DNA from 4 places in the Faecalibacterium sp. DFI.5.82 genome. Region 1 is predicted to be linked to each of the others. Evidence: a T-box and tRNA genes for the amino acid it is inferred to sense, from the RefSeq annotation. Region 1 holds a T-box; the other regions hold tRNA genes.
The links. The T-box of region 1 lies ahead of P0G09_RS14910 (valine--tRNA ligase). A T-box ahead of a tRNA ligase gene usually reads a tRNA of that ligase, here a tRNA-Val.
Positions count from the first base shown of each region.

Region 2: it encodes a tRNA-Val, which carries the amino acid that the T-box ahead of P0G09_RS14910 (valine--tRNA ligase) is inferred to sense. The anticodon was not compared.
Region 3: it encodes a tRNA-Val, which carries the amino acid that the T-box ahead of P0G09_RS14910 (valine--tRNA ligase) is inferred to sense. The anticodon was not compared.
Region 4: it encodes a tRNA-Val, which carries the amino acid that the T-box ahead of P0G09_RS14910 (valine--tRNA ligase) is inferred to sense. The anticodon was not compared.

Region 1 covers NZ_JARFIS010000016.1:2,719-8,213, reverse strand. The annotation lists gene P0G09_RS14915 (bifunctional homocysteine S-methyltransferase/methylenetetrahydrofolate reductase) at 1-1,420, shown strand, start outside; T-box leader at 1,452-1,683, shown strand; gene P0G09_RS14910 (valine--tRNA ligase) at 1,740-4,445, shown strand; gene P0G09_RS14905 (VanZ family protein) at 4,450-4,959, shown strand; gene P0G09_RS14900 (folylpolyglutamate synthase) at 4,964-5,495, shown strand, end outside.
Region 2 covers NZ_JARFIS010000013.1:57,636-63,130, reverse strand. The annotation lists gene P0G09_RS14090 (class I SAM-dependent methyltransferase) at 1-345, opposite strand, end outside; gene ruvB (Holliday junction branch migration DNA helicase RuvB) at 375-1,430, opposite strand; gene ruvA (Holliday junction branch migration protein RuvA) at 1,434-2,042, opposite strand; gene ruvC (crossover junction endodeoxyribonuclease RuvC) at 2,252-2,764, opposite strand; tRNA gene P0G09_RS14070 (tRNA-Val) at 2,988-3,063, shown strand; gene P0G09_RS14065 (GNAT family N-acetyltransferase) at 3,183-3,710, shown strand; gene P0G09_RS14060 (hypothetical protein) at 3,911-4,432, shown strand; gene P0G09_RS14055 (hypothetical protein) at 4,447-4,692, shown strand; gene P0G09_RS14050 (hypothetical protein) at 4,839-5,306, shown strand.
Region 3 covers NZ_JARFIS010000003.1:58,150-63,644, forward strand. The annotation lists gene P0G09_RS05920 (P1 family peptidase) at 1-858, shown strand, start outside; gene P0G09_RS05925 (LysR family transcriptional regulator) at 938-1,813, opposite strand; gene tsaA (tRNA (N6-threonylcarbamoyladenosine(37)-N6)-methyltransferase TrmO) at 1,825-2,517, opposite strand; gene P0G09_RS05935 (LexA family transcriptional regulator) at 2,519-3,139, opposite strand; gene P0G09_RS05940 (helix-turn-helix transcriptional regulator) at 3,323-3,562, shown strand; gene P0G09_RS05945 (hypothetical protein) at 3,562-3,855, shown strand; gene P0G09_RS05950 (FeoB-associated Cys-rich membrane protein) at 3,895-4,059, opposite strand; tRNA gene P0G09_RS05955 (tRNA-Val) at 4,218-4,294, shown strand; gene P0G09_RS05960 (hypothetical protein) at 4,726-5,070, shown strand; gene P0G09_RS05965 (hypothetical protein) at 5,293-5,495, shown strand, end outside.
Region 4 covers NZ_JARFIS010000003.1:180,148-185,642, forward strand. The annotation lists gene P0G09_RS06515 (hypothetical protein) at 1-734, opposite strand, end outside; gene P0G09_RS06520 (MMPL family transporter) at 740-2,839, opposite strand; gene P0G09_RS06525 (TetR/AcrR family transcriptional regulator) at 3,089-3,682, shown strand; tRNA gene P0G09_RS06530 (tRNA-Val) at 3,826-3,901, shown strand; gene P0G09_RS06535 (hypothetical protein) at 4,275-4,658, shown strand; gene P0G09_RS06540 (cytidine deaminase) at 4,901-5,495, shown strand, end outside.

The DNA of each region.
Region 1 (5,495 bases):
GGCGCTGGGGGCCAGGAATTTCCTGTTTGAGACCCTGAGCTCCGATGCGGGCATTCTGGATGCCGTGGGGGCCATCAAGGCGGAAGTGCCGGATGCCTTTGTGCTGGTGTCCTTTGCGGTCCTGCCCGACGGCTACACCCGGGAGGGCATGTACTGCAAAGACCTTGCCCGGCGGATGCAGGAAAGCGGCATCGTGGATGCCGTGGGCCTGAACTGCGTGTCGGCACCCGGTGCCATGCGCACACTGGCAAAGCAGCTGGGGGGCACGCTGCCCCTGTCGGTCATGCCCAACGCGGGTTATCCCGTTGTCACCCGGACGCAGGTGAAGTATCAGGGCAGGCCGGAGTACTTTGCAAGGGAGCTGGGCCGTCTGGCCGCCGAGGGCACGGTTCGGATCCTGGGCGGCTGCTGCGGCACCACCCCCGCCCACATTGCCGCACTGCGGGCGGAGCTGGACAGCCTGCCCGTGGTGAAAAAAACGGCTCCGGCAGAAGAGTTTTCCACCGTGAAGGAACAGACGGTGGAAAACGAGGATGCTTTTCTGCGTAAGCTGAACGCAGGGGAAAAGGTCATTGCCATTGAGCTGGATTCTCCCCGCAATGCGGACCTGACCGGTTATCTGGAAGGGGCAAAAAAGCTGCAGGCGGCGGGCGCTGACCTGCTGACCATTGCCGACTGCCCCATTGCACAGGCCCGGATGGATTCCTCTCTGGTGGCCTGCCGGGTCCACCGGGAGCTGGGGCTGTGCACCCTGCCCCACATGACCTGCCGTGACCGCAACCTGAACGCCACCAAGGCCCTGCTGCTGGGCCTGTACGCCGAGGGCGTGCGGGAGGTGCTGGCCATCACCGGTGACCCCATCCCCACGGCAGAGCGGGACGAGGTGAAGAACGTTTACCAGTTCAACTCCCGCAAGCTGGCCCAATACATCGTCTCGCTGGCAGGGGAAGGCCGGGAGATGCCCGGCCCCATGACCGTGTTCGGTGCCCTGAATCTGAACGCCCGCAACTTTGATGTGGAGCTGCGCCGGGCAAAGGAGAAGCTGGAAAACGGCATGAGCGGCTTTCTGACCCAGCCGGTGCTCTCGGCACAGGCGGTGGAAAACCTGAAAAAGTCCCGGGAGACGCTGGGGGCCGATGCAAGGATCCTGGCCGGTATCATGCCGGTGGTCAGCCAGCGCAACGCCATCTTCATGGAGAACGAGATCAACGGCATCCATGTGGAGGACTGGATCATTGAAAAGTTTGCCGGGCTCGACCGTGCCCAGGGCGAGGAGCTGGGGCTTGCCATCTCGCTGGAAATGGCAAAGGCCGCCCTGCCGTATGCGGACGGCCTCTACCTGATGACCCCCTTCAACCGGGTGGCCCTAATGGAGCGGCTGATCGGCAGATTGAAGCAGGAAGTTCTCGGAGCATATTGACAAAACGCCAAAAAAACGTTATATTCTTTGTATAAATGCAACGAGAAAGAGTGTGCGCGGCAAACCGCCTTGCAGAGAGCCGGGGGCAGGTGAGAGCCCGGCAGGTAAGCGCTGCGCACTGTCGCTTTTGAGCAGGGGCGGTGAAGCCAGTAGCCGCCCTCGGAGCTGCCCCACGTTACCGGGGCATCAAGGGGCACGGGCTGTGTTTGCAGCCGGTGCAATTTGGGTGGTACCGCGGTATGTAGTTTACAGCCGTCCCATGGAACGTTCCGTGGGGCGGCTTTTTTCGTCCCACTCATCACATTTTTGGGAGGATACAATGAAAGAACTCGCAAAACAGTACGATCCCAGCCAGGTGGAAGACCGTATCTACCAGTTCTGGCAGGACGGCGGCTACTTCCACACGGAAGCAGACCCCGACAAGAAGCCTTACACCATCGTCATGCCCCCTCCGAACGTGACCGGCCAGCTCCACATGGGCCATGCGCTGGATAACACCATGCAGGATGTGCTCATCCGCACCAAGCGGATGCAGGGCTATGCCGCCCTGTGGGTGCCCGGCACCGACCACGCATCCATCGCCACCGAGGCCAAGGTCGTGGAGGCCATGCGTGCCGAGGGCCTGACCAAGGAGATGGTGGGCCGCGACGGTTTCCTGGAGCGCGCCTGGGACTGGAAGACCAAGTACGGCAACCGCATCGTCAGCCAGCTGAAAAAGCTGGGCACCAGCTGTGACTGGCAGCGGGAGCGCTTTACCATGGACGAGGGCTGCTCGGATGCCGTCAAGGAAGTGTTCGTGCGCCTGTACGACAAGGGCCTGATCTACCGCGGCAACCGGATGGTCAACTGGTGCCCCCACTGCAACACCTCCATCTCGGATGCCGAGGTGGAGTACGAGGAAAAGGACGGCAATTTCTGGCACCTGCTCTACCCGGTCAAGGAGACCGGTGAGATGCTGGAGCTGGCAACCACCCGCCCCGAGACCATGCTGGGTGATACCGCTGTTGCCATCAACGGCGAGGACCCCCGCTATGCCCATCTCCACGGCTGCCATGTTGTCCTGCCCCTGCTGAACAAGGAGATCCCCATCGTCTGCGACGAGCACGCCGATATGACCAAGGGCACCGGTGTCGTCAAGATCACCCCCGCCCACGACCCCAACGACTTTGAAGTGGGTCTGCGCCATAATCTGCCCATCGTCCGGGTGTTTACCTACGACGGCCACATGACCGGTGCTGCCGATAAGGCCGCTGCCGATGCACTGTTTGCCGCAGGCAAGAACACCGTGAACGAGCCCGAGGTGCTGGACTGCGGCAAGTACGCCGGCATGACCACCCTCGAGGCCCGCAAGGCCATTCTGGCAGACCTGAAGGAGGGCGGCTTCCTGAAGGAGATCGAGCCCCTGAAGCACGAGGTCGGCACCTGCTACCGCTGCCACTCCACCATCGAGCCCATGGTCTCCAAGCAGTGGTTCGTTAAGATGGAGCCGCTGGCAAAGCCCGCCATCGAGAGCGTGGAGAAGGGCGAGATCAAGTTCGTGCCCGAGCGCTTTACCAAGAACTACCTCAACTGGATGAAGGGCACCCGCGACTGGTGCATCAGCCGTCAGCTGTGGTGGGGCCACCAGATCCCGGCCTTCTACTGCAATGACTGCGGCGAGACCGTGGTCGCCAAAGAGATGCCCTGCACCTGCCCCAAGTGCGGCGGCAGCCACTTCACCCAGGACCCCGATACGCTGGATACCTGGTTCTCCTCCGCTCTGTGGCCTTTCAGCACTCTGGGCTGGCCCAACGAGGACAGCGCGGACCTGAAGTACTTCTACCCCACCAATACGCTGGTCACCGGCTATGATATCATCGGCTTCTGGGTCAGCCGCATGATCTTCTCCGGCCTGGCCTACACCGGCAAGGCTCCCTTCGACACTGTCTGCATCCACGGCATCGTCCGCGACAGCCAGGGCCGCAAGATGTCCAAGAGCCTGGGCAACGGCATCGACCCGCTGGAGGTCATTGCCCAGTACGGCGCGGATGCACTGCGCTTCATGCTGCTGGACGGCTCCACCCCCGGCAACGATATGCGTTACAGCGAAAAGAAGGTGGAGGCTGCCCGCAACTTTGCCAATAAGCTGTGGAACGCTACCCGTTTTGTCCTGATGAACCTGCCCGAGGACTTCCAGCCCGGCCTGCCCGAGGAGAGCAAGCTGGACATGAGCGACAAGTGGGTGCTGACCAAGCTGAATCAGGTGGCCGGTGCCATGACCGACAACCTCGACCACTTCGAGATGGGGCTGGCCGCTGCCAAGATCAACAGCTTCATCTGGGATGTCTACTGCGACTGGTTCATCGAGATCGCAAAGCCCCGCCTGAACTCCGGCGATGCAGAGCAGGCAGATACCGCCCGCCGTGTGCTGGTGTATGTGCTGGACAAGGCCCTCAAGCTGCTGCATCCCTTCATGCCCTTCATCACGGAGGAGCTGTATCAGGCCCTGCCCGGCTCCGCCGAGACCATTATGACCCAGAGCTGGCCCACCTTTGACGAGGCACACAACTGGGCCGAGGAAGAGGAAGCCTTTGAAAAGGTCATGGACTACATCAAGGCAGTCCGCACCATGCGCACCGAGATGAATGTCCATCCTGCCAAAAAGACCAGTATGATCATCGAGACGGCTGATCCCGCTCCCTTCCGGAATGCAGAGGTCTATCTGGCAAAGTTTGCCTTTGCTACCGACGTGACCTTTACGGAAAAGTACGAGGGCAGCACCGATGGCATGGTGCAGGTGTCCACCCACACCGCCCGCGGCTTTATCCCCATGATGGAGCTGATCGACCGCGAGAAGGAGCTGGCCCGCCTGAACAAGGAAAAGGCCAAGGCCGAGAAGGAACTGGCCATGTTTGAGAACCAGCTGGCCAACCCCAAGTTCGTGGAGCGTGCCCCCGCCGCTCTGGTGGAAGAGATCCGTGCAAAGCGCACCAACAGCCAGAGCAAGCTGGCCAACATCGAGCAGAGCATCAAGGCTCTGGGCTAAGCGGATGCAGGAACAGAATCAACGCACCTCCCCGTGGCTCATCGCGTGGCGGGTGATCTTTACTTTTGCCCTCATCGGCTGCATCGTGTTCATCTTCTCCAACTCTCTGCAGATCGCGGATGTGTCCGAGGGGGCCAGCGGCCGGGTACTGGGGATACTGCAGGGCATCCTGCGGCATCTGGGGCTTCCCGGTGCCGCTGACCGGCTCACCATGCACATTGTGCGCAAGCTGGCGCATTTCTGCGAGTATCTGCTGGAAGGCTTCCTGCTCATGCTCTGCCTGCGGGTGTACACCCGGCACTTCTTCAAGCATGTGTCCTGGCCCATACTGGGCGGCCTGCTCACAGCCCTGACCGATGAGACCATCCAGCTCTTTGTGCCGGGCCGCAGCGGCCAGGTCACCGATATCTGGATCGACTTTTCCGGAGTGATGACCGGCCTGTTGGTGGGGCTCATCCTGCTGGGGCTTGTCCGGATGTGCATCATTCTCTATCAACATCGAAACGAGGTTTGACGCAATGACCATTGAACAGGCAAATGCCTATTTTGCATCTCTGCCCGAGGGCTTTGCCCCGGCCCGGCAGCTGCAGGAAGCCCTCTCTGCTAAGGCAGGCCGGGTGGATTATCTGGGCGTAGCCGGTACGGCTGGCAAAACGACTGCCGCCGCCCTCACGGCGGCGGTGCTCAGGGCTGCCGGCCTCGTTACCGGCAGCTACCACGCAGGCTGTGAGCCGCTCTCTGCCCGCATCCGGGTGAATGGGGAGCCTGTGGCACCGGAGCTGCTTGCACAGGCCGCCGAGACCTTGAGCGCCCGGGAGACCCTGCCCCGTGCTGCCGCCGAGCTGGCTGCCGCTGCCCGCTGCTTTGGCGAGGCAGGCTGTGCGCTGGCCGTGGTGGAGCTGCCCGATGCGGGGCTTGCCGAGGCCCTGCCCAAGATGCCGGTCTGTGCGGTCACCTCCATCGGCCCGGACGGCATCAGCGCCTCACTGGAGCGCTCCGCCGCGCTGGCGGCCGGTGTCATGCGCAGGGGCAGCATCTGCGTCACCGCGC
Region 2 (5,495 bases), on a different contig from region 1:
ACGGATCTTTCTGGCGTACCAGGCCCAGTTAACGGCCTGCTCCGGGAACACGCCGGTGTGCTTGAAACCGGTGGGGCTGACGATGAGGGTCAGCTTGTCCTCGCCCTCACCGCAGGAGATCTTCCACTTCTCAGGCAGACGGCGGCGGTACTCCCACTCTCCGCCCCCCTGATTGGAGCGGTGGTAGATGGCATCGGCCTTGGCCCAGAGCGGGCTCTGCTTCTCGGTTTTCCACACCACCTGCGGGTCGGGCCGGATGAGGATGGTCTCTCCCCAGCGCTCCAGGCGGTTGCCGCCGGTGGCATCCAGCAGCTCGTAATCTTTCCAACTATCTGCAGGGCGCATAAGCGTCCTCCTTTCTCTCTTCAAACGGCTCAGAACAGGCTCTGCTGGCCGTTGTCCTCCGGGCTTCCGGTCTCGGGGGCTTTCAGGCCCAGGTGCTCATAGGCAAGGCGGGTGGCACAGCGGCCACGGGGGGTGCGGGTCAGAAATCCCATCTGCATCAGGTAGGGCTCACACAGGTCCTCCAGCGTCACGGCCTCCTCGCCCAGCGCCGCCGCCAGCGTTTCCAGGCCCACAGGGCCGCCGTTGTACATCTCAATGATGGCACGGAGCAGGCTGCGGTCCAGCTCGTCCAGACCCAGCGCGTCCACGTCCATCCGCTTCAGGCTCATCAGGGAAACATCCCGGTCGATGATGCCATCCCCCAGCACGGTGGCAAAGTCGCGGACACGCTTCAAGAAGCGGTTTGCCACGCGGGGGGTGCCCCGGCTGCATTTGGCCAGCTCGTAAGCGCCCTCCGGGGTGATGGGCTGGTCGAGGATACCCGCCGAGCGCTGGATGATCCGGCTCAGCTCATCGGGGCTGTACAGCTCCAGCTTGAGCAGCACACCGAAGCGGTCCCGCAGGGGGCCGGTGATCTGGCCCGCACGGGTGGTAGCGCCCACCAGCGTGAAGCGGGGCAGGTTGATCCGGATGCTCTGGGCGCTGGGGCCCTTGCCGATCATAATATCCAGCGCGTAATCCTCCAGCGCCGGGTAGAGCACCTCCTCCACCTGCCGGGACAGGCGGTGGATCTCATCAATGAAGAGCACATCGCCCTCCTGCAGATTGGTCAGCAGGGCGGCAAGGTCGCCGGGCTTCTCAATGGCAGGGCCGCTGGTGATGCGGATCTGCACCCCCATCTCGTTGGCGATGATGCCCGCCAGCGTGGTCTTGCCCAGGCCCGGAGGGCCATAGAGCAGGATGTGATCCATGGGCTCGCCGCGCCGCTTGGCGGCTTCCAGATAAATTTTCAGGTTCTGCTTGACCTTGTCCTGTCCGATGTAGTCCTCCAGATGCTGCGGGCGAAGGCTGTTTTCCTCGTTGTCCGCCGCCGTTAAGCCGGGCTGCATCATTTTTGCGCCATAGAGCGCGGTTTCGTCCTGCATGGATTACCTCCTGCCTGCCATGCCCCGCAGGGCCAGCTTGATGATCTCTTCCACGGGAAGGCTTGCGTCGATCTTGGAAACGGCCAGGGCTGCTTCGCTCTGGCTGTACCCCAGCGACACCAGCGCCGCAATGGCCTGCCCGGCTCCCTGTGCGGCGGGGGCGGCAGTGGCCGCGCCCACATCCTCGAGGTTGATGCCATCCACAAAGCCCTTTGCCACCTTATCCTTCAGCTCCAGCACGATGCGCTGGGCCAGCTTGGGGCCCACGCCGGATGCCGCCTTGAAGGCCTTGTGGTCGCCTGCCGAGATCGCCAGCGCCACCCGGTCAGGCTCCATGACACTGAGAATGGCCAGACCCACCTTGGGGCCCACACCGGAAACGGCAGTCAGCAGCTCAAAGCAGCTCTGCTGCTCCTCGGTGGCAAAGCCGTACAGGCTGATGTCATTTTCGGTCACGCTCATCACGGTGTAAAGGGTGGCTTCCCGGCCCATCCCGGGCAGTGCGCCCGCAACGCTGGTCGGGCACTGTACATAGTAGCCCACCCCGCCGCAGCTCACCACCACAGCGTTCAGGGTCTTTTTGATGATTTTTCCAGTTAAAGAGTAGATCATAAAGTGTTTTCCCTTTTCGGTCAGCTCCTCCCCTGTCCAACCTCTCCGTCATTGCTCCGCAATGCCACCTCACCTAGTAGGGGAGGCCTTGGCATAGCGGGCAGCTCTTCCTCTTCGCCAGAGGCTCCCCTGCTAGGGCAGCTGTCGAACAAAGTGAGACTGAGAGGTTGTACAAAGGGAAGCCTTCCCTTATACACGAATAACAACAACTAAATCGGCCCAACGCCCCTTCTTGCAAAGCGGTTCAGCTGGTTGCCGTTGGTATGGCAAAAGGTGATAGCCATGGCCAGTGCATCGGCGGTATCATCGGGCTTGGGCACAGCAGGCAGATGCAGCAGGATGCGGGTCATCTCCTGCACCTGCTTTTTCACGGCCTTGCCGTAGCCGGTAACGGCCTGTTTCACCTGCATGGGGGTGTACTCGTAGATAGGGATGCCCGCCTGCGCTGCCGCCAGCAGGATGACCCCGCGGGCCTCAGCCACGCCGATCACGGTGGTCTGGTTGTGCTGGTAGAACAGCTTTTCGATGGCAAGCACCTCGGGCTGTGTCCGCTCAATGACCTCCCGGATACCGGTGTAGACCTCGTCCAGCCGCTGCTCAAACGGCACCCCGGCATCGGTGCACACAGCCCCGAAATCCACCGGTGCAAACCGGTTGCCCGCATAGTCCAAAACGCCCCAGCCCACAATGGCGTAACCCGGGTCGATGCCCAAAACTCTCATTCTGCGATACCTTTCCTATTATAATCAATGTATTATACCACAAACCGGCGTTCAGGGCAACGGAAACGCCTTGGGGCGGTTTACAAAATGTGCGCTGGGCGGCTGATTTTCCATTCCCGGCAAACCAGGCATCAAAAAGTTTGCAGAATTTTCAAAAAAGGGCTTGCTTTTTGCCCGGCGGTATGATATCATAATCAAGCTGATTGCGGCACAAACAGAATATGGACGGTTAGCTCAGCTGGTAGAGCATCTGCTTGACGTGCAGGAGGTCACAGGTTCGAGTCCTGTACCGTCCACCATACAGTTCGTACCCGAACCCGATTCTCTATGAGAAAGGGTTCGGGTACGTTTTTTGTTTACAGGAGGTTTTGAGAAAGGGCTACTCGGCCTATAAGCCGGAATGTGAAAGGATGAGAAGATGACCTTTTTAGAAACAAATCGGCTCAGACTAAGAAATGTAAGTCCTAAAGATGCGATTCAGATGGTTGATTATCGAAATAACGAGCGATGCTCGAAATATCAACGAGGCCAGACGAAAGATTATAAGGATATTGTTGCTTTGATCGAGCGTAATAAAGACAATGCCCTGAATATCGCATCGCCGACTATGATTAGTGTTGCATTAAGAGAAACGGATGTCATGATTGGCGAAATCGTCGTTATGCCTAACGAGGGCACAATTTCTTTAGGGTACACATTTTCTTATAAAGTTCACCGAAGCGGTTACGCCTATGAAGCCTTGTCCTCTTTAATTGAGTATTTACACAAGCACTATCCTCAGTGGGATTTTATCTGTTTTACTGAAAGAGAGAACATTCCAAGTATGAGCCTTTTGAAGAAGCTGGGATATACGAATTTGGGTTATCTGCCGTCAAAGAATTCTCAAGTATTTGGAAAGTGGCTTCGCCAGGACACATTAGAAGAAATCACAAGTGCGGTTCGATAACTCCTGGTTTATCGCAACCTCAGAAGCAGGGTTTGGGGCACCGCACGCCCCAACAAGAAGCTGTTCCAAAGGGAGCAAGAGTTTTCAACAATTGAAAATTTGTGGCCACGGGACGGTTCTTGCTCTCACACTTTCACTCTCTTTGCGATTTTCTTTCTTGAAAGTCTATCGTTCTTTCGTTATAATAAAACTGAAAGAAGGTGGGCATTATGACTTTGCAATATTTTGTCACAGCATCCGATACGGGCAATAGGATTCCGATTGAGGTTGACAAGTCAACTCCCGCTGACCTTGCTGCAACCAAAGAAAGCTGGCAGACCGACTGGACAAGTGAGTTCATCGGTGACCCCGCACTGGAAAAGTACACGGCTAAAACCGAAAACGGCGAAATCGTAGCATTGGGTGCTTACCGCGAAACAGAATCCAGCATGTTCGTTTATATTGAGTACATCGAAAGCCACCCGGAGAGCAACCCGACGCTGACCATTCAGAAAAAATATCTGGGCATCGGGCGTATGATGATCGCGTTCGGCATCCAGCTTTCTATTGATTCCGGTAAAAACGGCGTCGTCACTTTTGAAGCTAAGACGGATGAACTTGCAAAACATTATATCCGGGATTTTGGCGCGATCCGGGTCTTTGCCAAACAGTCCGGCGGGCCGATTATGCTGATGCTTGCCGACAATGCGGCGCTTTCGCTCTTTAATACGTATCTTTCCTGAAAGGTGGTGCTCCCATGGATATTGAAGTCAAACGAATGTCCCCTACTGCTATTGAAATGCTTGACCAACTCGGCGCAGTCTGCAAACGGTTCGGCGTTGATTACTATGCAGCTTCCCAAAATCAGCGTGATCTGCTGGACAGCATTGCCCTGCACGAATATCAACTGAAAAAAGCACACGAGCAAGGGCTGAAGCGTTCCGAAGTGCCTCCGTTTCTCGGTTTGAAGCGCTCTGACCGCAGCAACGATATGCCTGCCTAAAGGTTCGACTGCTGCTGACAATGCTCCACTCGTGGAAAAGAACCATCGACTTTGGTCGGTGGTTCTTTTTGTTTTGCTGGCGCTTTGCGGGATGGTGCGGTATACTCGGCTTAGTTCAACAACTCGGAATTTCAGGAGGTGTTTTTATGCCACAAATGAATAAGGGAGGAAAATTTATTTTCGGGAAATCACTCATTCGGACGGATGGAACATTACGGATTCCACCGCAGGCAATGGAAGAATATCACATTGCAGATGAAGGAAAAGTATATCTTTTTACCGGAAGTAAGATTACCGGTGGCTTCTGCGTCACCCGGGAAGGCCTTTTGCATCCGTCAAAACTTGGTCACATTTTGGACGATACTCCACCGTTGCTTGACTACTCAGCAGGTTCTGGCGAATTTATCAAATACAAGGGGCGTTCCTACTGCTGGGTAGAGATTTCACAGGAGGGGCAAATTCTTCTTACGAAGAAAATGATGGATTTTTTGAAGGTGAGACCCGGAATGGAGCTGCTCTCTATCCGCAGTAGCGACATCGCGTTTACGATGGGAGCTAAAGGACCTCTATTGGAAAAAGCAGAAAACTATGATGGTGAAATTCCGCTTTTTTAAGTGTAACAATTCCAGTTTGCCGTACTCGTTCCTGGCAGGGTTTGGAGCAGGCATACCCCAACAAGAGCACTTCGGAAACTCGCAGGAGCTTGAGAAGTGAAGTCCCGGATGGACCATCCTCCACCCGAGGATAAGAACCATCGACTTCGGTCGGTGGTTCTTTTTGTTTTGCTGGCGCTTTGCGGGATG
Region 3 (5,495 bases), on a different contig from region 1:
AAGGTGCTGGCGGCCTGCCATGTCATCAACGGCTTCGGCAAGACCACCGGCCTTGTCCAGATCGATGAGCTGGGTACACTGGAGACCCCCATCCTGTTTACCAACACCCTGAGTGTGGGCACCGTGGAAACGGCGCTGGTCAAATATATGCTGGAGCGCAACCCCGATATCTGCGAGACCACCGGCAGTGTGAACCCGGTCGTCTGCGAGTGCAACGACAGCGGCCTGAACGATATCCGGGGCCTGCATGTCACCGAGGCGCATGTGGCTGCCGCTCTGGCAGACTGCAAAGCCGATTTCGCTGAGGGTGCAGTGGGTGCCGGACGCGGAATGCGCTGCCACGGGCTGAAAGGCGGCATCGGTTCTGCCTCCCGGCTGGTGGAGCTGGACGGTAAGTCCTACACCATCGGGGCACTGGTGCTCTCCAATCATGCCACCTTCGATGACCTCATCGTGGCGGGCACACCCATCCACGAGCTGCTGGAAGCCCGCATCCCGCCCCATGAGGACAAGGGCTCCATCATCACGGTGCTGGCAACAGATATCCCCCTGAGCGAGCGCCAGCTGCGGCGGCTCTGCCACCGGGCGCTGGTGGGGCTTTCCCGCACCGGCAGTGCCTGCGGCAACGGTTCGGGTGAGATCGTTCTGGCCTTTACCACGGCCAACCGGATGCCGCATTACTCGGACAAAGCCCTCCTGCCCATGGAGATGCTCCACGATGATGCCATCAACCCGCTGTTCCGGGCGGTGGCCGAGTGTGTGGAGGAAAGCGTCCTGAGCAGCCTGCTCCACGCCGAGACCGTCACCGGCTACCATGGCCGGACGGTGCAGTGCCTTTCCGACCTGTTGAAAAAATAATGTGAAAAAACAAGCCTTTCCGTGTGGTGCACCTCACAGTGTGACACCAACGGAAAGGCTTGTTTTTTTATCGCTGTCTTTATCTCTGCACCAGCGTGATGAATGCCTTCATCTGGGGGGTGAGCCATTTATCCCTGTGGTAGAACAGCTGCCGCCGCATCTCCACGCGACAGGCGGGGACATTCAGGCGGGCCAGCGTTCCGGCGGCGAGGGCATTCTGCACGATGTACTCAGGCAGGAAGGAGAGGCCCATGCCGTGCTCGACCATCTGGCAGAGCAGGGAAGCACTGCCCAGCTCGAGGAAGGGCTTGATGGCCAGCCCCTGCGCTGCCATGCACTGGTCGAGGGCATCGCGGTAGCTCATGCCTCGCTCGGTCAGCAGGAACTCCTGCCCGGCCAGTTCCTGAAGCGTGACCTCCGCCTGCCCGGCCAATGGGTGCCCGGCGGGGGCCACCACACAGATGGGCTCCGGCTCATCCACAGCCAGCACAAAGCTGGGCTGCAGCAGCGGCTTGTCCAGCGTGTATGCCAGGTCGATCTGATTGGAGCCCAGCATCTGGAGCATCTCATCGTCGGTAGCGGTGCGGAGCACCAGCTCCACCTGCGGGCAGAGGGCGTGATACCGCTGCAGCAGGTCGGGCAGAAAGGTGCTGCAGACCGAATCTGCCAGTGCCACCCGCAGGGTACCGCTGACCTGCCGGGCAGGCTGCAGGGCCGCTTTGGCCTGCTCGGCAGTGGCCAGCAGGGAGCGGGCATAGGTCAGAAAGGTCTGCCCGGCATCGGTCAGGCGGACCGTTTTGCCCACCCGGTCGAAGAGCGGCGTTTCCAATTCGGCTTCCAGCTGGGCCACCTGCGCGGAGACTGCCGACTGGGAATACCCCAGCTCCCGTGCCGCACGGGAAAAGCTGTGCAGCTCCGCAATATGCAAAAAGGTGTTGATGGTACGCAGTTCCACGGCGGCACCTCTCAGCGGCGGGTGATGCCGGTCACGGTCAGAACAGCACCATCTACGACAAAATGGACTTCCAATCCCGAAAATTCCATTCCGTATACCCGCTTCGGGTCGTGCTGGTAGGAGGGACGGGGGTCGTTTTCCAGCACGCCCCGCAGGCCGTCCCGTTCGGCGGCGGGTACGGTTTCCCACAGCTCCGGCGGGCATTCGACCTGCAGTTTGTGCGTCTGGGTCTGTGCCGTGAATCCGGCTGCCGCATCCGAGTGACAGTCGGCGTAGGGGATGTAGGGCTTGATGTCGTAGATGGGGGTGCCGTCCATCAAGTCTGCGCCCCGCACGATGAGCACCGGGCCCACCTCGGGGCGGTGCTCGATGGCCTCCAGCCTGACGCTGGAAAGGCCCAGCGGATTGGGCCGGAAGGGGGAGCGGGTGGCAAACACGCCCATCCGGGTGTTGCCGCCCAGGCGCGGGGGCCGGACGGTGGGAGACCAGCTCTCCCGCACCGCGCCGGAGAATTGCCACACCAGCCAGATGTGGCTGAAATCCTCCAGCCCGCGCAGGGCATCGGCGTTGCGGTATTCCGGGGTGAAGATGATTTCGCCCCGCAGGCCGTCCACCAACCCGCTCTGTCGGGGGATGCCGAACTTGGTGGGGAAGGCGGTGTGGATGTGTGCGATGACTTTCAGGGTCATGGTTTCGTTGCTCATATTATAAACCTCTGCAGAAGCCCACGGCTCTGCCCTCGATCTGGATCTCGTTCAACTGTGGCCCGGCATAGATCATGGGCGGGCAGACGGCGGCGTTGTCGGCCAGAAGCATAACGGTGTCGCCCTGCCGGTGAAAATGCTTTAAGGTGGCCTCATCGCCGATCCGCACGGCGGCGATCTCGCCCTGCTCCACCTCGGGCTGGCAGCGGATGCAGACGATGTCACCATCGCAGATGGTGGGGGCCATGCTGCTGCCGTGGCAGGTCAGGGCAAAGTCGGCGTGCCATGCGGCAGGAACGCCGATGTAGCATTCGATGTTCTGTTCGGCGGTGATGGGGGAGCCGCAGGCAATGCTGCCCACCAGCGGCACCCGTACCATTTCGGGCAGGGGCTCAAACCCCGGCGGGACAAACGCAGTGTTTTCCAGCCCCATCAGCCATGCGGGGGTGGTCTCCAATGCAGCGGCAAACTCCTCCACCTTGGACTGCGGGATGTCGTTGACCCCTTTTTCCAGCTTGGTGATGGAGGATTTGGAGCGGTAGCCCATCCGCTGGGCAAGCTCTTCCTGAGAGAGCCCCAGCTCGAGCCGACGCTGTAAGATACGGCGGGAAAGTTCTGACATGGCAGGGACCTCGCTTTTCCTGAAAAAGAATGTTCTGCCGTAAGTATATCAGAAAAGTTCTTAAAAATCAACGATTTTCGCGCGATTTTGGTAAAATAGTTGACAAAAAATCAACATCGAACTATAATACAACCAAAGATTGTGAAACGACACGCAGAGATCCAGATGAAAGGAGAACCTTTGATGACAAATACCACACAGATCCGCGCCTACATTGAAAGCCAGGGCCTCAAGCTGGGCCATGTGGCACGGGTGCTGGGCATCAGCAGCAGCGCCCTGCATCAAAAGCTGAACGACGAGAGCGATTTCAAAGTCAGCGAAGCCGACCGTCTTTCTGCCATGCTGGGGCTGACCATGGAACAGCGGGATGCCTGCTTCTTTGGCCCGGGCACCCGGATGTGCCAAAGAAAGGGGGCGGCGTGATGACCGCTGAACAGCGCAGAAAGACCCGGGAGGCCCTGCAGAACTACGGTACCCGCCAGTGGGCCCGCAGCCCGGCCAATTGGGGCTGGGCCCGGGCCATCCAGCAGACGCAGGAGTATTACCGCACCGCCGACCCCATCCGTGCAGGCCTGCTCCAGCTGCGCTACCTGGAGCGCCGCAAGGAGGAGGATGTGCTGGAGCGGCTCTGCATCGGGCGCACCACCTACCAGAAAGCCCAGCTCGATCTGCTGAGCACCGTAGCCGTTTTTGCCGCCCGTTACGGTGCCCTGTGACGCAAAATGCCCCCGGATAGCCATCCGGGGGCATTGCAGTCAGTGCGGTTTCTTTTCCGGAGTATCGCAGTGCTGGTGGCAGGAGGCGCAGTTGCCGCCGCAGCCTTCGCCTTTCCAGCCGCCCTGCTTGGAGATCCAGACCACTGCCAGGGCAAACAGCCCTGCCAGCACCAGAATGGTAATGATCCCACGAAGTGTCAGCATTGAAAAAACCTCTCTTTTTGCGCTGGAATGCGCAATTTCAGTATACACCATTTTGCGCAAAAGAGCAACTGCCTCGCAGTGGGAAAAAATTGCGAAAAAATCAAAATTAGGGCTTGCCAATCCACTTCGGTTGTGGTATAATTCTCTTGTTCCGATTCGGAGGATTAGCTCAGCTGGTTAGAGCACCTGCATCACACGCAGGGGGTCTGGGGTTCGAGTCCCTAATTCTCCACCATACAGTTCGTACTCGAACCCGATTCTTTACGAAAAAGGGTTCGGGTACGTTTTTTGTTTATCGGAGGTTCTGCGGAAGGACTACTCGGAACGGTAAACGAGCAAAGGCAGGGTATCGCTATGATAGTGGTATCCTGCCTTTTGTTTTGCGGGATCAAGTTCGCTTTGTGCGAACTTGGTCGTCCCCCCTATATGGCGCGTTTGGGGGTAATCGCTGCGTACGTGCGTACCGGGAGAGCGTGTACACCTCTGGCAAGGTGTAACACACTAGACTTTGTTCCAAAGTCTGTGTGCCAAGGGGCATAGCCCCTTTGGAATCCCTGCGGAGCGTGTACGCACGTACGCAGGAAAATGGCAAAATTTCACTATATCGGGGGTGTTCTTTCATTGGAGAGTATGGTATACTCGGCTTAGCCCAGTAAATTGGAAGTTGTGAACTTAGAATTAGAGGTGTTGAAAATGAAAATAATAATTATATTTATTGATTTACTGATGGCAACTGTTCTCTTTTTTGTTGGAAGATTTTTTATCAAATCAAGGAATACAGAAAGAAGTGTGCTGTTTTTATCAGGAGATTATACTGGATTAAACACAGAGAAAATATGCAGAGTTACTGGAAAACGGATTAAGACATGGGCAATGCTCTTTTGTCTTGGCGGTATAATTGATTTTATCAAGCCGGGCGCAGGAATAATAATAGTTTCCGTTTTTTTTATTATCTTACTTGTATTTCATTTGGTTGATATGACTATAAATCGAGACAAGTACCGGGTATAAATTCCAGTTTGTCGTACTCGTTCCTAGCAGGGTTTGGGGCAGGCACGCCCCAACAAGAAGCTGTCCCAAAGGGGCAAGAATTTTCAAGAATTGAAAATTTGTGGCCACGGGACGATTCTTGCTCTCACACTTTCACTCTCACACTTTCACTCTCTTTGTGCTTTTCTTTCTTGAAAGTCTATCGTTCTTTCGTTATAATAAAATTGAAAGAAGGTGGGCGCAATGATTTTGCAATACTATGTAATAGAATCTGCTACCGGGAAGCATATCAATATTGAAGTCGATGCAGCATCAAAAGATGATTTGGAAATTACCCGGAGCGGCTGGCAGACCGTCTGGGACACAGATTTCATTCTTGACCCTCAGAAAGAAAAGTACGTTGCCAAAACTGAAGAAGGTGAGATCGTTGCGCTGGGCGCTTACCG
Region 4 (5,495 bases), on a different contig from region 1:
GCACAGGCCAGCATGACCTGCGGTGCGGTCAGGTTCTCGACATCGGCTTCCACGGTGACGCTGTCCTGCAGATAATCCTCCACAGTGGACAGGTCATCGGGCAGCAGACCGTCCAGAGAGTCCTTTACGCCGGGCAGGCAGACGAAAGCGGCCACGCTGCTCTTGGCGGCGGATTCCAGCATTCCGTGCTCGGCGCTCAGGTTGGTGGCATCCTGACCAAAGATCACGCCCACAGCAGTAATGAGCGGGGTGACAACGGTACGCTCCTTGCCGTTGACGGTCACGGTGCCGGTCTCGTTGTTGGTCAGGTCGACGGTCACGGTCAGGTGGCCGCTCTTGCCGATCAGGTTCTCAAGGCTGTCGGTCACGCCGTCCAGCGTATAGGTGACATTTGCGGTGATGGGCAGGGCCTTGTCGGTATTGCCCTTATAGTACACGTCGGTGTCGTCGGTGTTCCAGACCAGCTTTTCGCCGTCCTGGGTGAACGCGGCATCGCTCTCGGTGTTCTGGATATCGGTCAGGGTGCTCTCATCGGTGACATTGGACAGGCCGGAAGCGCTGTACAGGTGCTCGCTGACGGTGGTGGACTTGATGGAGCCGTCGGCGTTCATCACGGCGTAGACGGTCTCATCCTTGGAATAATCGGCCTTGGTGGCTGCAAAGGCGGGCAGGGTCATGCCTGCGGCGAGAGTCAGCGCCAGCGCCGCACTGGCGAAACGAAGCGATTTTTTCATGGTAATTACTCCTTATCAGACTTCTTGGCGTTGGAAGATTCAGGGACCAGCCAGTGCATGGTGGTGTGGCGGATGACCCAGTCCAGCAGCATCAGGGCAGCGGGCAGAACGACCAGAATGACAGCCATACTGATCAGTGCGCCGCGGGAGATGAGCCGGCAGATGCTCTGCAGCAGTTCCATCTTACTGATGGCGGCCACGCCGACGGTTGCGGCAAAGAAGGTCAGGCCGCTGGTCAGGATGGACTGGCTGCAGTGCTCCAGCGACTGCTGGGCAGCTTCCTGCGGGGTGCGGCCATAGCTGCGCTCCTCGTGATAACGGGTGGTCATCAGGATGGAGTAGTCCACAGTCGCGCCCAGCTGGATGGTGCCGATGACGATGCTGGCGATGAAGGGCAGCTGGGTACCGGTGAAGTACGGGATGCCCATATTGATGGAGATGGCGGCCTCGATGCTGGCAACCAACAGCACAGGGATGGACAGGCTCCGGAAGGAGATCAGGATGATGGCAGCGACTGCCATGATCGACCAGACGTTGACGTTCTTGAAGTCCACGTCCGCAACCTCGATCAGGTCCTTGGTCATGGCACCCTCGCCGGTGATGACACCGTTGGGGTCAACCGCCTTGATAAGGTCGTTCATCTCGGTCAGCTGGTTATTGATGGCATCGGTGCCGGTCTTATAGGAGCTGTTGGCCAGAATGAGCTTGTAGCCGCCGGACTGCAGGATCTCGGTCACGCTGTCGGGCAGCAGTTCGGTCTGGAAGCCCGGGCCGGTGATGGAATCCAGGCTCACCACCTGGGTGATGCCGTCCACATCCTTGAGCTCATCGCAGAGGTCCGACACCTGCGTTGCGGTCAGGTCCTCATCCACCAGAATAAAGTGGGAGGTGGTCATGCCAAAGTCCTCGCCCAGCTTGTTGGTGCCAACGATGCCGGTCAGATCCTGGGGCAGCGAGTCGAACAGGGTGTAGTAGACCTCGGTCTTTTGCTGGGCCACCACAAAGGGCACCAGCAGCACAAGAAAGACGGCCACGATGGGCATTGCGTGCTTGGAAACAAAGTAGCTGAGCTTGGTCAGCTTGGGCACGATGGTGCGGTGCTTGTACTTTTCGACCTGCTGATCAAAGGTCAGGATCAAAGCAGGCAGAATGACGATGGTGCAGATGACACCCAGCGCCACACCCTTTGCCATAACAACACCGATATCGCGGCCCAGCGTCAGGCGCATGGCGCACAGTGCCAGGAAGCCCGCAATGGTGGTCAGGGAGGAAGCGGTGATGGAGGTCATGGTCTTGCAGATGGCGGTCACCATGGCTTCCTCGTTGGAGGAGCGGAGTTCCTTTTCCTCCTGATAACGGTGGAGCAGGAAGATGGAGAAGTCCATCGTCACGCCCAACTGCAGCACCGTGGAAAGTGCCTGGGTGATGTAGCTGATCTGACCCAGGAAGATGTTGGTGCCAAAGTTGTACGCAATGGGGAACAGCAGGCCCAGCATGAACAGTACGGGCGTAATGGTGCTCTCCAGCGAGAGGAACAGCACCAGCATACTGGCACCCACAGCGCACAGGATGTACAGCGGCATCTCTTCATTGATCAGCGCCTTGGTATCCTGCAAGATGACGCTCATGCCGCCAAAGTAGCAGTCGTGCCGCAGCACCTGTTTGATCTGCTTGACGGCGTTCATCGTCTCGTCGCTGGCGCTGGGCGCATCAAACCGGACGATGAGCATGGTGGAATCATTTTTGCCGAACATGAACTGCTGGACATCCGCGGGCAGCATCTCGGTGGGGATGCTGGGGTCGATGACATCGCTAAGCCAGAAGGTCTGTGTGACACCGGGCACCGCATCAATGTCCTTCTTCATGGCGATCAGTTCATTGGTAGGCAGGCCTTCCACCGTGATCATACCGGTGGAGGCCAGGTGGAAGTCGTCCTCAAGCGCTACCTCGCCGATCATGGAGTCGAGCTCCTGCGGCAGATAGGTCAGGACATCATAGTTGATGCGGGTAGCAACCGCGCCGATTGCGGAAGGGATCAACAGCAGGACCGCTACTGTTAAGATCAGCTTGCGCAGACGCACGATGCTCTGTGCGATCTTTTTCATGGGAACCCTCCATACGAAAGTTGATTGGATCTGCCCTAAAAATGACCCGTGGTCATTTCTGAGCAAGCACTATTATAACCGATCGACGCAAGGTGTCAAGATAAAAAATGACCAAAAGTCAGTTTTCTTATCACAAAGCAAAAATTGTATAGCTTGTCCGGGGGCTTTTGCTCTTGCGCTCTTCCCTTCTCCCTGCTAAAATATTGTTTACACGACAAAACAACGTCAGAAAAGAGGATGCAGCAAGCTATGAGCACCGTGGAAGGAAAGAAACAGGAAAAGCGCCGCGCGCTTCTGGATGCAGCTTACGAGCTGTTTCTGGAGCGGGGCACCTCCAAGACCAGCGTGGAGGACATCACCTCCCGCGCCAAGGTGGGCAAGGGCACATTCTACCTCTATTTTGCCGATAAGGGTTCGGTCACGCAGGCCCTGCTGGCCCGGGTGAGCTACCAGCTGCTGGACAACGCCTGCACCGCTGCCGAGCAGCACGCCGCCGAGCTTACCAGCTTCCCCGACCAGATGATCTTTGTCATTGACCATATCATCGAAGCCCTGCGCGCGGACACCCTGATGCTCCGCTTCCTGGAGCGCAGCTTTGTCTGGCCCGGGCTGGATCAGATCGAAGCCAGCGGCGAGGCCGAGCCGCTGATGCGCAAGGTCCTCCAGATCGTGATGTGCAGCCCCGAGATGGCGGGCCGCACCGAGCGGGAGATCTACCAGCGCATCACCGCCCTGGGCAGCATGTGCATATCGGTGTGCTATACCTCCGTGTTGGAGGGCAAGCCCGACAACATCGACAACATGAAGCCCATCCTCTACGACATCATCCGCCGGGCACTCTGAGCGCCTCTCCCCTGCCAGCCCCCCGCAAAGGGGCCTTTGCGCCAATCCCCCGGGGCAAAAAACGGAAAAGGCAGACTTTTTTCAAAAAAGCCCTTGCAATTGCGCGAAAAATGTGGTATCATACTCAAGTCGATACGACATCTGGACGGTTAGCTCAGCTGGTAGAGCATCTGCTTGACGTGCAGGAGGTCACAGGTTCGAGTCCTGTACCGTCCACCATACAGTTCGTACTCGAACCCGATTCTTTACGAGAAAGGGTTCGGGTACGTTTTTTGTTTATCGGAAATTCTGCGGAAGGACTACACAGAGCGTTAAACGAGCAAAGGCAGGGTATCACTATGACGGTGGTATCCTGCCTTTTTGCTTTGTATTTCCCTATATTGCGCTTTTCGGACTAATCGTTGCGTACGTCCGTACATGGTCGGTACGCACGTACGCAGGAAAAAGGGCAGGGTCTGATATATAACAGTAGTCTTTCATTGTGTAATATGATATACTCAAGTCAACATAACAATTGTGAACGAGCGCAATTTCAAATGGACATCAATCGTATTTTAAGTGAACGAGCTATCTAAAAAAGGAGGTATTTGCTATGAAAAAAACGTCGAACATTTGGGTTCGCAGAGGTCTTTTGCTTCACCGTTTGCATGGACAGGAATTGGCATTAGCTCTCCTATTAAAGCAAAAACCGATGTCTGCTCCACAAATTTACTCGTCCCTTTTGGAAAAAGAAATACGCTTTGACCGCAAGAAGATTGGAAAACTTTTGGCAGACCTTGAATGGTGGGGAGTTGTCTCTAACGATAGTGGTGTATATAGCTGCCAATGTGCTGTGCTGGATAACTGTCAAGAGAGCTATAACGAGAGCCAGTTGATTGATTTGATTGGGTTGACTCAAAACACTGTGAATGGCCAATCTTTTTATAGTTCTATACCTCCGATGAGCGTCAGTTCTCGTGGACCCAGTGGTGCATAATTGTGTGATTTCCAAATAGTAAGAAGCAGGGTTTGGGGCAGGCACGCCCCAACAAGAAGCTGTCCCAAAGGGGCAAGAATTTTCAAGAATTGAAAATTTGTGGCCACGGGACGATTCTTGCTCTCACCTTTTTCGCTGCGTTTCGCAATTTTCACATTTCAATCTGCTCGCAGATTGTTGACAAGCTGCGCTTGACCCGATACTATAAAGGCAAGTCGAATACGCGCCAAGGAGGTGCAACCATGACCGCCGTGATCTACGCCCGCTATTCATCCGACAGCCAGCGTGAAGCGTCCATTGAGGGACAGCTGCGCGACTGCAAGGACTACGCCGAGAAGAACGGCATCACCGTGGTCGGCACCTACATTGACCGTGCCTACTCTGCCAAAACGGATGACCGCCCAGACTTTCAGCGGATGATTAAGGACAGCGCAAAGAAAATCTTCGATGTGGTTCTGGTCTGGAAACTCGACCGCTTTGCCCGGAATCGGTTCGATGCCGTGAACTACAAGTACCAGCTGGAAAAGAACGGTGTCCATCTGGTGTCTGCCATGGAACCCATCTCGCAGGGGCCTGAAGGCATTATGGTGGAGAGTATGCTGATTGGCATGGCGGAATATTATTCCGCCGAACTCGCCCTGAAAGTGGCGCGCGGTGAGCGCGAAAACGCCCTCCAGTGCAAGTACAACGGCGGTGTGGTGCCGCTGGGCTTCACCATCGGCAAGGAGGACAGGCTGTACCATATCGACCCGGAGACGGCTCCCATCGTGCAAGAGATCTTCACCCGGTATGCCGACGGCGAACCGGCTGAGAAGATCGCAGCATCCCTGAACGAGC